Regions from separate parts of the Rhodococcus sp. NPDC054953 genome, predicted to be linked through region 2. Evidence: riboswitches for the same ligand, from Rfam matches in the RefSeq annotation. Region 2 holds a riboswitch; each other region holds the start of a gene.
The links. A riboswitch is a leader RNA that binds a small molecule or an ion and turns the genes downstream of it on or off. The one in region 2 is predicted to bind S-adenosylmethionine.
Positions count from the first base shown of each region.

Region 1: another riboswitch for S-adenosylmethionine. It lies ahead of ACWF62_RS01605 (aminotransferase class V-fold PLP-dependent enzyme); the one in region 2 lies ahead of ACWF62_RS01300 (bifunctional o-acetylhomoserine/o-acetylserine sulfhydrylase).
Region 3: another riboswitch for S-adenosylmethionine. It lies ahead of ACWF62_RS06915 (hypothetical protein); the one in region 2 lies ahead of ACWF62_RS01300 (bifunctional o-acetylhomoserine/o-acetylserine sulfhydrylase).

Region 1 is NZ_JBSGXD010000002.1:2,002-6,582, forward strand. It holds gene ACWF62_RS01595 (IclR family transcriptional regulator) at 1-561, shown strand, start outside; gene ACWF62_RS01600 (SDR family oxidoreductase) at 600-1,250, opposite strand; SAM riboswitch class IV at 1,404-1,520, shown strand; gene ACWF62_RS01605 (aminotransferase class V-fold PLP-dependent enzyme) at 1,572-2,852, shown strand; gene ACWF62_RS01610 (YbaK/EbsC family protein) at 2,883-3,356, opposite strand; gene ACWF62_RS01615 (poly(ethylene terephthalate) hydrolase family protein) at 3,445-4,365, opposite strand; gene ACWF62_RS01620 (hypothetical protein) at 4,554-4,581, opposite strand, start outside.
Region 2 is NZ_JBSGXD010000001.1:298,082-302,662, reverse strand. It holds gene ACWF62_RS01320 (DEAD/DEAH box helicase) at 1-196, opposite strand, end outside; gene ACWF62_RS01315 (hypothetical protein) at 313-630, shown strand; gene ACWF62_RS01310 (AMIN-like domain-containing (lipo)protein) at 650-1,279, opposite strand; gene ACWF62_RS01305 (amino acid permease) at 1,338-2,732, opposite strand; SAM riboswitch class IV at 2,859-2,975, shown strand; gene ACWF62_RS01300 (bifunctional o-acetylhomoserine/o-acetylserine sulfhydrylase) at 3,111-4,415, shown strand; gene metX (homoserine O-acetyltransferase MetX) at 4,412-4,581, shown strand, end outside.
Region 3 is NZ_JBSGXD010000006.1:182,056-186,636, forward strand. It holds gene coaA (type I pantothenate kinase) at 1-360, opposite strand, end outside; gene ACWF62_RS06910 (DUF885 domain-containing protein) at 467-1,723, shown strand; SAM riboswitch class IV at 1,749-1,858, shown strand; gene ACWF62_RS06915 (hypothetical protein) at 1,896-2,180, shown strand; gene glyA (serine hydroxymethyltransferase) at 2,304-3,617, shown strand; gene ACWF62_RS06925 (VOC family protein) at 3,677-4,063, opposite strand; gene ACWF62_RS06930 (ArsR/SmtB family transcription factor) at 4,063-4,359, opposite strand.

The DNA of each region.
Region 1 (4,581 bases), on a different contig from region 2:
GAGCTGTACCTGCTCGGCGCGCAGGCGGCCGGCCGCTACGACATCACCGATCTGGGTCGCGACATCCTGCGGGACCTGGCGCGCGAGACCGGCGAGAGCGCCTTCCTCTCCGCGCGACGCGGCGACGAGACGGTGTGCATCGCGAGCGAGGAGGGCAGCTTCCCGCTGCGCTCGCACGTCCTGCACGTCGGGTTGCGACTGCCGCTCGGGGTCGCGTCCGCCGGGCTGGCGATCCTCTCGCACCTGCCGGATCGGGAGGTCGAGGAGTACCTGGAACGGCGGGACCTGACCGCGCAGTGGGGGGTCGACCACGACAGCGACGGCATCCGGGCGCGGGTCATAGTGACCCGGCTGGCCGGGTACTGCGTCAATCCCGCCCTGCTCGTCGAGGGCAGCTGGGGGATGGGCGCCGCGGTTTTCGACGCGGCGGGTCGGCCCGAGTGGGCGTTGAGTCTGACCGGCGTGGAGAGTCGGTTCCGCGACGAGCGGCGCCCGGAACTCGGGGAACTGCTGCTGCGACAGGCGCACCGGCTGACCCAGCGGCTGCGGCGCAGCGGGTAGTCACCCAGGGTCGGCGCCCGGCTGACCCGCGGGGGCGGTCAGTGCGTGGTGATCGCCTCGGCGATCGGGGTCGGACCGTTGTTGAACGGGATCGTGCGGCGCACGGTGGTCGGGTCGGCAAGGGCGGCGGCCGCGACAGCGGCGACGTCCTCCCGGCTCACCGCATGCGCGGTGGGCGTCGGACTCACCTCGACCCGGCCCGTCCCCGGGGCGAGGGTCAGTGTGCCGGGGCCGAGAATCGTCCAGCCCAGGGCGGTGCCGCGCAGGTGCTGGTCGGCGGCGGCCTTTGCCTCCGCGTAGGCATAGAACGAATTGTCCGGTGGGACACCGTGGTCCGTCCTTGATCCGAGGTAGGAGACCATCACGTACCGCCGCACGCCCGCGGCCTCGGCGCCGTCCATCGACCGGATCGCGGCGTCCCGGTCCACGGCGTAGGTACGGTCGGGGTTGCCGCCGCCCGCGCCCGCCGACCAGACAACGGCGTCCTGCCCGCGCAGCACCTCCGCGAGCTGTTCGCCGCTCAGGTTCTCGACGTCGGCGAGTACCGGTGTTGCCCCCGCGGCAACGACGTCGGCGGCATGGTCGGGGTTGCGGATCACCGCGGTCACCTCGTCGCCGCGTCCGCTGAGGATCCGTGCCAGGTGCAGGGCCACCTTTCCGTGGCCACCGATGACGACGACGCGAGCCATGGCCGTTCCCTCCGTAGGACATTCGGGGTCGGGTCCAACGTACTGCCGCAACGGCGGCGCCGCAGATGTCGGGCATCGCGGTGGTCGAGGTCACAGGCGCACTCGGTGGGCGGGGGTTGACAGTGCGACGCCGATGCTGCCATTCTCTGCTCAGGTTATGAGTGCCAGCGTGTAGCCCCGGCTTGCTGGCCGGCAACCCTCCACCGCGGTGGGGTGCCCCGGGTGACGACCTGGCCGTGCTTCCAATTCCGGACACGGCAAGCGCGGACTCGATGCACCACCTCTCCATCGCACGGGTCCCTTGACGTAAGGGATGACGCCATGACCGCTGTACTCGACACCACCCCCCAGGTCGCCACCACTTTCGACGGAAACTGTTCCGGCACGGCATCTTTCGCGCCCGTCTGTGGTGGAGACCTGGTGGCGCCGCTCACTGACGGCACCTCGGTCAGGTACGCCAACTTCGACTACGCCGCCAGCGCCCCGGCCCTGACCGCGGTCGCGGACCGGGTGCAGGAACTGCTGCCGTTCTACGCCAGCGTGCACCGCGGCGCGGGCTACGCCTCCCAGGTGTGCACCGACCGCTACGAGGGCGCCCGCGGCGTGGTCGCGGACTTCGTTGGGGCCCGCGCCGACGACGTCGTGGTGTTCACCCGAAACACCACCGACGCACTGAACCTGCTCGCCTCCTGCGTGCCGGGTGAGACCGTGGTCCTCGACATCGAGCACCACGCAAACCTGTTGTCCTGGAATCGGAACGGCGCCCGCGTCGTCCGGTCCGCGGACACCGTCGAGGAGACGGTGCAGCGGATCGTCGCCGAACTGTGCACCCGCCCGGCGGCGCTGCTCGCCGTCACCGGCGCCTCCAACGTCACCGGCGAGGTGCTGCCGATCGCCCGGCTCGCGCGGATTGCCCACGAGTGCGGCGCCCGCATCCTCGTCGATGCCGCGCAGTTGTTGCCGCACCGCCGCGTCGACATCGCCGACCTCGGCGTCGACTACCTCGCCTTCTCCGGGCACAAGCTGTACGCGCCGTTCGGCGCAGGCGCCCTCGTCGGGCGCGCCGACTGGCTCGACGCCGCCGAGCCGTACCTTGCCGGTGGCGGGGCCACCAAGAACGTCGAGATCGACGCCGTGCAGTGGGCCGCCGCCCCGCAGCGGCACGAGGCGGGCACCCCGAACGTTCTCGGTGCCGTCGCGATCGCCGCCGCCTGCGAGGCGCTCGCCGGATTCGACGCCGACGCCGCCGAGCTGCACGAGCGGGTGCTGTGCGACCGCTTGACCGCCGGGCTCGACGCGATCACCGGGGTTCGGGTGCTGCGCATTTGGCCGGACTCCCCGGACGCCGTCGGCATCGTCACCTTCACCGTCGCCGGCGCCGAACCCCGTGAGGTCGCGACGTTCCTGTCCGACCGGTACGGCATCGGCGTGCGGGACGGTAAGTTCTGCGCGCACCCGCTGCTGACCCGGCTCGGTCATGGCGCGGGCGCGGTCCGCGCCAGCCTCGGGCTCGGCAGCAGCGGCGCCGATGTCGACCGTTTGGTCGGCGCGGTGGGCGAGTTCGTGCGCGAGCGCGTGACGAGCGGCGCGGCGGCGCACTAGCGTCGGCGCCGCGACCCGCAGGGGCGGGGATCAGTCGACGTCGATGGCCAGACCGGCCGTGATCCGGACCAGCTCGCGGAACGTGGTCCGGAACATGGCGCCCGGGTGCCCCGCCGCCGCCCACAGTTCCGGGTAGGCCTCGAGGGCGGTGTCGATGTAGGTGGACAGGTTGGTCGGGTGCCCAACCGGGGCGACGCCGCCGAGCGGCTGACCGGTCACCTGCACCACCAGTTCGGCGGGGGCGCGGGTGAGCATCCCCTCGAGACGTTTGCCGGTGCGCTCCGTGTCCACCTGGTGGGAACCCGACACCAGCAGCAGGACCGGCTCGTCGTCGAGGAGGAAGACCAGGGACTTGGTGATCGCGCCGATGTCGACGCCGAGGGTCGCGGCGGCTTCGGCGGCGGTGCGGGTCGGCCGGTCCTGAGTGACCACCACTCCGTGGTGGCCCCGCGAGATCAGTGTCCTCGCGACATTCGCGGCCTCGGGTTGCAGTGTCCTCGCCATGCCCCACCCTAGGACCGGCGGGCATCCTTCGCGCGCCGAAATGTCGGGACGCTCCTATGGTTTGGCCGCATCGCGGCGCATGCTGCGATCAACTGCCGGGCGGACAGCCCGCGCAGAAGGGCAGGTTCTTGAGGGCGACCTCACGCCAGTGGCCGCCCGGCGCGATGTTGGTCGCCAACTCGGGCGGCCCGGCGCCGTCCCCCACGAACGCGCGCCGGGCGAAGACGTAGCCGGCCAGTGAGTACCGCAGCCACGCCGTGACGTATCCGAGTGCCCCGGTGAGGTCGAGGTGGTCGCCGCCCACCAGTGCCGCCTTGGCCGCGGCCCCGGAAACCTGGTCGAAGTAGATGCGCTGGCCGCGCTCGGTTGCCAGCCAGTCGCCCGTGCCGCGGACGAGGAAGATCGGGGCGGAGAGTCCAGCAGCGGTGGGTACCGGCAGGCCCACCGGCCACCACCACAGTGGGGTGGGATCGGCGAACGCGAGGGCGACGACGCTGACGATGCGGCCCGCGGACGACCGGGCCGCGGTGACCGCGCCCCCCGCCCCCTGCGAGTGCCCGACGGCCGCGATCCGGTCGGTGTCGAGTCGGTTATGCAGCGGACTCGACGGGTCGTCGTTCAGCTCGACGGCGTGGTCGACCGCCGCCAGCAGGGCGGTGCCGTCCCCGACCGCGCCGCTGTTGGGGGCGACCACCACGAATCCCCAGGACGCGAGGTGTACCAGCGCGTCATGGTAGGAGCACGTCGAATCGGTGCCGAAGCCTGTGCCGTTGCCCCATACGACTATGGGGTGCGGCCCGCTCGCGGGGTCGTTCGGGTAGATGACGGTATGGCCGCCCGGTTGCTGCGTTCGCGGGGCCTCGCACCCGAGCTCGCGGCCGTCGTCCCAAGTCACGGTGAGGACGCCCGGAGCCTGGTAGGTGCCTTCGATCCGGGCGGCCGCGTGCGCGGTGGGGGCGCAGAACCCCGCGGCGGTCATGACCGCGATGGTGGCGATCGCCGTGCTCACGATCCGCGACGGCACTGGATCTCCCGTCGCGGACTACTGGCCGGGCCTTCCACGCGCACGTCTCCTCGTGTGCACATCAGGAGTCGCAGTTTACCGATGTTTTGCCGCGCCGTCATCGTCGACTGCGACGAACGGCTGGTTGGTTGAATCCGGGGTCATGAGCGCAGTCCCCACCCGTCCAGCCGGTTTCAGTGCACGCGCCCTCGCCGAGCGGTG
Region 2 (4,581 bases):
CGGGCAGGTCGAGCAGCAGGGAGGCGGCGGCGGGCGGCGCCAACGCCAACGCGGGCACCGTCACCTCCGCGACGGTGCCGTCGCCGTTCGGCAGTGCGACGGTGGCACGGTGCCGGAACCGGCGACCCAACACACCGGGCAGCGGCGACGGCAGATCGGCGGCGTCGCCGGGAGCTGCGGCGTCGCGCCAGAGCATCAGGCCCGACCCGGGGGACCACAGCGCGTGCACCACCGGACCATCCAATCACCCGGGCCCGACACCTGGATTTACGACCGCGGCCGGCGGAATAATGACGCTGGAGGCCGGCAGCGATGACGATTCTGATTCAGGTGCTCGAACAGGGCTACTCGCACAGCACGCCGTGGCAGCACCGCAAGTACCAGTTCGTCGACGTCACCCACGTGCTCGGGATGCGACTCGACGGCAACCGGGGCGTCTGGCTGGACATGGCCCGGCCCGGTGAATCCCATCAGCTCGCCCTCGCGCCGAACGCCGAGGACGCGATCCTGTTCCTGATGAAGGCCTTCGATGTGGTCGCTACCTGCCACCAGCAGGGTGGCTCGTGGATGGTCGGGCACGACGGGACCGACTACGCCTCCCTTGCCGCGACCCGGTTCCCGCTGCCGTGACGCGCCGCCAGGATGCGGGTTAGGACGAGATCGTGATGGTGATCGCGCGGCGGGCGTCGACCGACCCGACCGTCACCTCCGGGGCACCGCTGCGGGTACCGACGAAGACCTGCTTCACCCCGTCGCCGGTCGGATAGCTCAGCACCTCGACGACCGGGGAGGTCGCGTCGCCGTCCGGCGTGATCCGGGTCGGACCGCCGCCCTCCCCCGGCTGGCCGGGGTCGATCCCGGTCAGGTCGACCTGCAGGATGCACGCCCCGGGGACCGCGACGGGGTCGTCCGTCCCCCGCAGCAGCGGCATCTGCACGAAGCGGGCGGCCCACCCCGTGGTGCCGTCGCCCCCGAGTTCGAGGACGACGCTGTCGCGGCCCGGTTCCCGGTCCACCCCGATCGACACCAGCGACGGAAGGTCGGGTGGCTGCGGCAGCGCCGCCCCCGGCTCCACCGGCACCAGCACCCGGGTCGGGGGCGCCGCGTCCGGGTTGCCGACGACGAGCTGCCCGGAGAACGACTCGAATCGTTGACACGTGCCGCCCCTGGCTGGCCCGTCCGCGTGGGTGTCGCCGTCGGGCGTGCCGCACCCGCCGAGCAGCACCGCGACGGGGATGAGGGCGGCCAGCCCGCTCGCTGATCGTCCGGTTCCTGGCACGGTGTTGTCCTCCCGGTCGGTGGTCACCGGGTGCCCGGCGCCGCTCAGGGTAGCGGTGTCATCGGGGCTGGTCGGCGGGAACCGGATCCGGCCGGTCACCGGCGGGCCGGACGAACCGCAGGTACGCCAGCGCGAGACCGACCAACCACACCGCACCAACGACGAGGGCCACCCTGGTGTCGGCGTCGAATGCGAGGACCACGATCACGAAGCCGAGGAACGCGAGCGCCGCGAGCTGCGCGTACGGCCACAGCGGGACCGGGAAGGTCAGCGCCGCCACCTCCGCGTCGCTCATCCGGCGGCGGGACCGGTACTGCGACAGCAGGATCATCACCCACACGAAGATGGTGGCGAAGGTGGCGATCGACGCGATGACGAGGAACACCGATTCGGGGATCAGGTAGTTCAACAGCACCGCGACCAGCAGCGCGCCGATCATCACCACCACCGTCATCCACGGCACCCCGGCCCGGGTCACCCGCGTCATCACGGCAGGCGCCTGACCCCGCTGCGCCATGCCGTACATCATCCGGCCTGCGCCGAAGATGTCGCTGTTGATCGCGGACAGGGCCGCGGTGATGACGACGACGTTCAGCACGGCCGCGGCCGGCCCAACCCCGAGGCCCTCGAAGATCTGCACGAACGGGCTGCCCTCGGTGCCGACCGAATGCCACGGGGTGATCGCCATGATCACCGCCAGCGTCGCAATGTAGAACAGCATGATCCGCGCGGGCACCGTGTTCACGGCGCGGGGAATCGTGCGGGCCGGATCCTCGGCCTCGCCGGCGGTGATGCCGATGATCTCGGTGCCGCCGAACGCGAACATGACAATCGCGAAGCAGGCGACGAACCCGCCGAAGCCGTTCGCGAAGAAGCCGCCCTCGGCCCACAGGTTGCTCACCCCCTCGGAGGTGTCGTGGATGCCGAACCCGAAGATCAGGATCGCAACGCCCGCCGCGATCATCGCGATGATCGCGGCCACCTTGACCAGGGTGAACCAGAACTCCAGCTCGCCGAACACCTTGACGCTGAGCAGGTTCAGTGCCCCGATGAAGAACACGATCGCCAACACCCAGATCCAGCGGGGGACATCGGGGAACCAGAAGCCCATGTAGACGCCGAACGCGGTGACGTCGGCGAGGCACACGACGATCATCTCGAACGTGTAGGTCCAGCCGGTCAGGAATCCGGCGAGCGGTCCGAGGTGTTTGCCTGCGTACTCGCCGAACGAGCCGGAGACCGGGTTGCGGACCGCCATCTCACCGAGCGCCCGCAGCACGATGTAGACGACGACGCCGCCGATCAGGTACGCCAGCAGCACCGACGGTCCGGCCTTCTCGATGGCCTCGGCCGAGCCGTAGAACAGTCCGGTCCCGATCGCCGAGCCGAGCGCGATGAAACGGATGTGGCGGGCCGACAAACCCCGGGTCAGCGCCGACGCGGCGTCCTTCACTGCGGAAATCCCCCAGACTGGTCGGGCATGCGTGCGACCAGGACTTTAGTCGTGTTACGCGGGTCACCCGATCGCGGCTCCGCCCCGATGCCGCGGGTTCGACCGCTGACGCTAAGATCGCTGCCAGGTCATGAGTGCCAGTGCCAAGCCCCGGCTCGCTGGTCGGCAACCCTCCATCCGCGGTGGGGTGCCCCGGGTGATGACCTGGTTGTTCGAGAACACGTCGGATGACAAGCGCGGGTCCGCTGGGACGGACCCACCGACAGGGCCACGACCCACCGGAGGTTCACCATGTGTTGTTGTCGCAGATAGGCCCGATCAGCCCTCGGCGCCGGAGACGCGCCCCATCTCCCGACACCCCTGGAGCCAGAGTCACCCATGAGTGAGAACACGATCGATCCGACGGCAGGGTGGAGCTTCGAGACGAAGCAGATCCATGCCGGGCAGACCTCGGACGCCACCACCAAGGCCCGGGCGCTGCCGATCTACCAGACCACCTCGTACACCTTCGACAGCACCGACCACGCCGCGGCGCTGTTCGGGCTTGCCGAACCCGGCAACATCTACACCCGCATCATGAACCCGACGCAGGACGCGGTCGAGCAGCGGATCGCCGCGCTCGAGGGCGGCGTCGCCGCGCTGCTGCTCGCCTCCGGGCAGGCCGCGACGACGTTCGCGCTGCTGAACCTCGCGGGTGCTGGCGACCACGTGGTCGCCAGCCCGCGGCTGTACGGCGGCACCTACAACCTCTTCCACTACACCCTCGCGAAGCTCGGCGTCGAGGTCACGTTCGTCGGGGACCCCGACGACCTCGAGCAGTGGCGGGCCGCGATCCGCCCGACCACCGTCGCGTTCTACGGCGAGTCCATCTCGAACCCGCGCAACGACGTGCTCGACATCCCCGGGATTGCCGCGGTCGGGCATGCGGCGGGGATCCCGCTGATCGTCGACAACACGGTCGCCACCCCGTACCTGCTGCGCCCGCTCGAGCACGGCGCGGACATCGTCGTGCACTCGGCGACGAAGTACCTCGGCGGCCACGGCACCGCGATCGCCGGGGTCATCGTCGACGGCGGCACCTTCGACTGGACGCAGGGCAGGCATCCCGGCTTCACCACCCCCGATCCCAGCTACCACGGTGCCGTCTTCGCGGACCTCGGTGCGCCCGCCTACGCGCTCAAGGCCCGCGTGCAGCTGCTGCGCGACCTCGGGTCGGCGGTGTCGCCATTCAACGCGTTCCTGATCAGCCAGGGCACCGAGACGTTGAGCCTGCGGATCGAACGGCACGTGCAGAACGCGCAGCGGGTCGCGGAGTTCCTGGATGCCCGGTCGGACGTCACGTCCGTCTCCTATGCGGGGCTGCCGAGCTCGCCGTGGCACGAGCGGGCGCGGGCGCTGATCCCGAAGGGTCCGGGCGCGATCGTCGCGTTCGAACTCGAGGGCGGCGCCCCGGCGGGCAAGAAGTTCGTCGATGCCCTGACGCTGCACAGTCATGTCGCTAACATCGGCGACGTGCGTTCGCTCGTGATCCACCCCGCCTCGACCACCCACGCCCAGCTGTCCCCGGAGGAGCAGTTGGCCTCCGGCGTCACACCCGGACTGGTGCGGCTGGCCGTCGGCATCGAGGGGATCGACGACATCCTGGCCGACCTCGAGACCGGATTCGCGGCGGCGAACTCTTGACAGTCGGCTCCGTCTCGGGCGCCCGTCCGGCCGGCACCCCCGCGGGGTTCCCGCCGCCGGACGGGCGGCTGACGCACATCCCGATCGGCGCGCTCACCCTCGAGAGCGGCGCCGTGCTGCCCGACGTCGTGCTCGCGGTCCAATGCTGGGGCACGCCCACCGCGGC
Region 3 (4,581 bases), on a different contig from region 2:
CCGGGGATGGTGGTCCCAGCGGGCGAGCAGCGCCTGCAGCACCCGGGCGGTGGTGGACTTGCCGACCGCGACCGACCCGGCGACACCGATCACGAACGGCACCTGCCGGTCCGGGTGCTTCTCGCCGAGGAACGTCGCGGTCGCGGCGAACAGCCGCTGCCGGGCCGCGACCTGCAGGTGGATCAGACGCGAGAGCGGCAGGTACACCTCCGCGACCTCGTCGAGGTCGATCTGTTCGCCGAGGCCGCGCATGCCCTGAAGTTCTTCCTCGGTGAGCACCAGCGGAGTCGACTTCCGCAGGGTCCGCCACTGTTTGCGATCGAACTCGACGTACGGACTGCTCTCGCTCACCTTCGCCATGCGCGCGTCCCGACCTCGTCCTGCACAGCCTCGATCTGCATAGGGGAATTGTGCGCGCCCACACACCGGCGCGCCGCGCCGGGTCCGGACACTAGGCTGCCCAGGTATGGACGCCGCCGCATTCGTACGTGAATATCTGCTGCTCGGGCTCGGTTTCGACCGGATCGAGGAGGGATTCGTCGACGCGTATACCGGCGACCCGGCCTTGCGTCGCCAGGTGGAGAACGCCCCGGCGCCCGAGCCGCGGGACCTGGCCCGCCGGGCGGCGCAGCTGCGCGCCGAGCTGCGCAGTGTCGAGCTGCCCGCCGACCGCGCCGAATTCCTCGACGTGCACCTGCGCGCCCTGGAGTGCTCGGCGCGCACGTTCGCCGGCGAGCGGATCGGATTCGTCGACGAGGTGCACGCCTACTTCGACGTTCGGATCGAGGAGGGCAATGTCGACGACTACCGGGACGCGCACCGGGCGATGGACGAGGTGCTCGCGGGCGGCGGCACCCTCGCGGAGCGGCTGCAGGCGCACCGCGCCGCCGACGAGATCCCGCCGGAGCGGCTCGCCGAGTGCGTCGACGCGTTCTCCTCGGCGCTGCGGGACCTGGTGCGCGCCCGCTACCCGCTGCCCGAGACCGAACGCGTCGAGTACGAGGTGGTCGGCGACAAGCCGTGGTCGGGCTTCAACTACTACCTGGGCGACTATCGCTCCAAGGTGGCGATCAACTCGGATCTCAAGCAGCACATGGCGAATCTGCCGCACCTGATCGCCCACGAGGCGTATCCGGGTCACCACACCGAGCACTGCCGCAAGGAGGCGGGCCTGGTCGATGCCGGGCAGGTCGAGCACACCCTCTTCCTCGTCAACACCCCGCAGTGCCTGATGGCGGAGGGCCTGGCGGACCATGCGCTGGGTGCGATCGTGGGGGACAGGAGCGGAGCCGGCGGAGCGACCCGGGGGGACAGGAGCGGAGCCGGCGGAGCGACCCGGGGACAGGGCTGGGGGAGGTGGGCGGAGCAGATTTATGCGGACCTGGGACTGCGGTTCGACGGCGAGCGCGCCGAGGCGCTGTCGACCGCGTCCGCGAAGCTGCTCGGGGTGCGGCAGGACGCGGCGCTGCTGCTACACGACCGCGGCCGCTCCCACGACGAGGTCGCGCGGTTCCTGCAGACCTGGAACCTCAGCACGCCGGAGCGGGCGCGGCAGTCGCTGCGCTTCCTGTCGTCGCCGCTGTGGCGGGCCTACACCTCCACTTACGTCGAGGGCTACCGGCTGCTCGGAGGCTGGCTGGACCGTGCCGTGGACGCCGACGACCGCGCGGACCGGTTCGGGCGGCTGCTCGACGAACCGCTGATCCCGTCCGCCCTGCGCTGACCGGCGTCGCCTACACTGGTCGCAGCTTCACGAGTGCCGTCGCCAAGCCCCGACTGGACGGCCGCCAACCCCACGCTCGCGGGTGGCTCGGGTGACGAAGCGGCCCGCACCGACCGGTGCAGGCAGGAGCGCCCCCGGATTCCGGGCGGCCCGAGGAACTCGGGAGTACCCCATGAACCAGTTGCCCACCGCCGTCCCCGCCGCGCCGCACGGCGTCGACGACACCGCCGTCGACGTGCTGGTCCTGGTGCAGTCCGACGATCGGATCCGGCTCGAATGGCCGGACGGGGTGGCGGTGCGCACGCATCCCGATCCGCGTCCGTTGCGGGCCGCGCTGCGGTCCACGGGCGGTTTCGCGCGGTGGCGGCCCGGCAGGCAGCTGCTGGCGGTGCCCGCAGGCCCCGGCCGCAGCCTGCTGTTCGGGCTCGCCGCCCCCGCACCGGTGGTGCCGCGGTGACCAGCGGATTCGTCCGGTCCGGTCGCCCGGGCCCGGCGCCCTCCGCACCCGCGGCGAGATGCCACTGACCTGGCCCTAGAATGAGGGTGCCCCCTGCCCGGCCTTTCGCTTGGAGATCCCTCGATGACCGCTGTGCCCAGCACCGACGTCAACAACGCTTCGCTCGCCGAACTCGACCCCGAGGTCGCGGCGGCCATGAACGGTGAGCTGGCCCGTCAGCGCGACACCCTGGAGATGATCGCGTCGGAGAACTTCGTTCCCCGCGCGGTGCTGCAGGCGCAGGGCAGTGTCCTGACCAACAAGTACGCCGAGGGTTACCCGGGCCGTCGCTACTACGGCGGCTGCGAGCACGTCGATGTGGTGGAGAACCTGGCGCGCGAGCGTGCCAAGGCCGTCTTCGGGGCCGAGTTCGCGAACGTGCAGCCGCACGCGGGTGCGCAGGCCAACGCCGCCGTCCTGATGGCACTGATGAACCCGGGCGAGAAGCTGCTCGGCATGGATCTCGCGCACGGCGGTCACCTCACGCACGGCATGAAGCTGAACTTCTCCGGCAAGCTGTACCAGGTCGCGTCGTACGGGGTCCGTGAGGACACCCACGTCGTCGACATGGACAAGGTCCGTGAGATCGCGCTCGCCGAGCGTCCGCAGGTGCTCATCGCGGGCTGGTCCGCCTACCCGCGGCACCTCGACTTCGCCGCGTTCCGCGCGATCGCCGACGAGATCGACGCCAAGCTGTGGGTCGACATGGCGCACTTCGCTGGTCTGGTTGCCGCGGGCCTGCACCCGTCGCCGGTGCCGCATGCCGACGTCGTGTCCACCACCGTGCACAAGACCCTCGGCGGTCCCCGCTCCGGCATGATCCTCGCCAAGCAGGAATGGGCGAAGAAGCTGAACTCCGCGGTGTTCCCCGGTCAGCAGGGCGGGCCGCTGATGCACGCGGTCGCCGCGAAGGCCGTCGCGATGAAGATCGCGGGCACCGACGAGTTCAAGGCCCGTCAGGAGCGCACCCTCGCTGGCGCGAAGATCCTCGCCGAGCGTCTCGGCGGTTCCGACGTCGCGGGCAACGGCATCTCGGTGCTCACCGGCGGCACCGACGTGCACCTGGTGTTGGTGGACCTGCGGAACTCCGCGCTCGACGGCCAGCAGGGCGAGGATCTGCTGCACGAGATCGGTATCACCGTGAACCGCAACGCGGTTCCGTTCGATCCGCGCCCGCCGATGAACCCGTCCGGCCTGCGCATCGGCACGCCGGCGCTGGCCACCCGTGGTTTCGGCGACGCCGAGTTCACCGAGGTCGCCGACATCATCGCCACCGCCCTGGCGAACGGCACGAACGCCGACGTCCCCGCGCTGCGCGCGCGGGTGTCGAAGCTGGCCCTCGACTTCCCGCTGTACGACGGGCTCGAGGACTGGGGCATGCTCTCCAAGAACGTCTAGGCGACAATTGACGACGGCCCACACCCCGCGGGGTGTGGGCCGTCGTCGTGTTCCGGCGCCTATTTCATGGTGGCGAGCTGGATCAGATTCCCGCAGGTGTCGTCGAGAACGGCCGTCACGACCGGGCCGAAATCGGTTGCCTCCTGGGTGAACTCGACTCCGAGTGCGCGGAGGCGTTCGACCTCGGCGTATACGTCGTCGACGGCGAACTGGGTGTACGGGATGCCGTCGGCGACCAGTGCCTCCCTGAACGGGCGCGCCGCCGGGTGCCCGGCCGGTTCGAGCAGCAGCTCGGTGCCGTCCGGGTTCGCGGGGGAGACGACGGTGAGCCAGCGGGCGTCGCCGGTGGGCACGTCTGTCTTCTTCACGAAGCCGAGCTTCTCGGTGTAGAACGCGAGCGCCTTGGCCTGGTCGTCCACGAGCACGCTGGTGATGTTGATGCGGATCACGGGGTCGGTTCCTCTCGGTTGATGGGCCACCGTTCGACGATTGCGCGGAGCGGACCGGTGTCGATGTGGTGGAACTTGTATCGGCCCTGACGCCGGGTGTGCACCAGGCCCGACTGTTCGAGGACCGCGAGGTGCTGCGAGACCGCCTGACGGGATGAGGTGAGGCCGTGTTTCATCGTGAGCCTGCCGCAGATCTCGAACAGGGTCTGCCCGTCGCGGTCGATCAGCTCATCCAGGATGGTGCGTCGCGTCGCGTCGCTGATCGCCTTGAATAGGTCGGGTTCTGCGTCCACGAGCCAAGTATATGCAAGTCGGCACTTGCCTATCAAGCGTCGGCCCCGCCTTAACGCAACGTTCACCGTGTTGCTCACGGTGCGGCGCCCGCGGTGGACGTAGCGTTCGGATCAACGGGTGACAGGGGAAGTCGCCCGTCCGGGAGGTTCGAGTCGTGACTGACTTGTTCGGTGCGAGGGGACCGGCGCCCGGTCCCTGCGGGGCTCGGGCCTCGCGCGGAC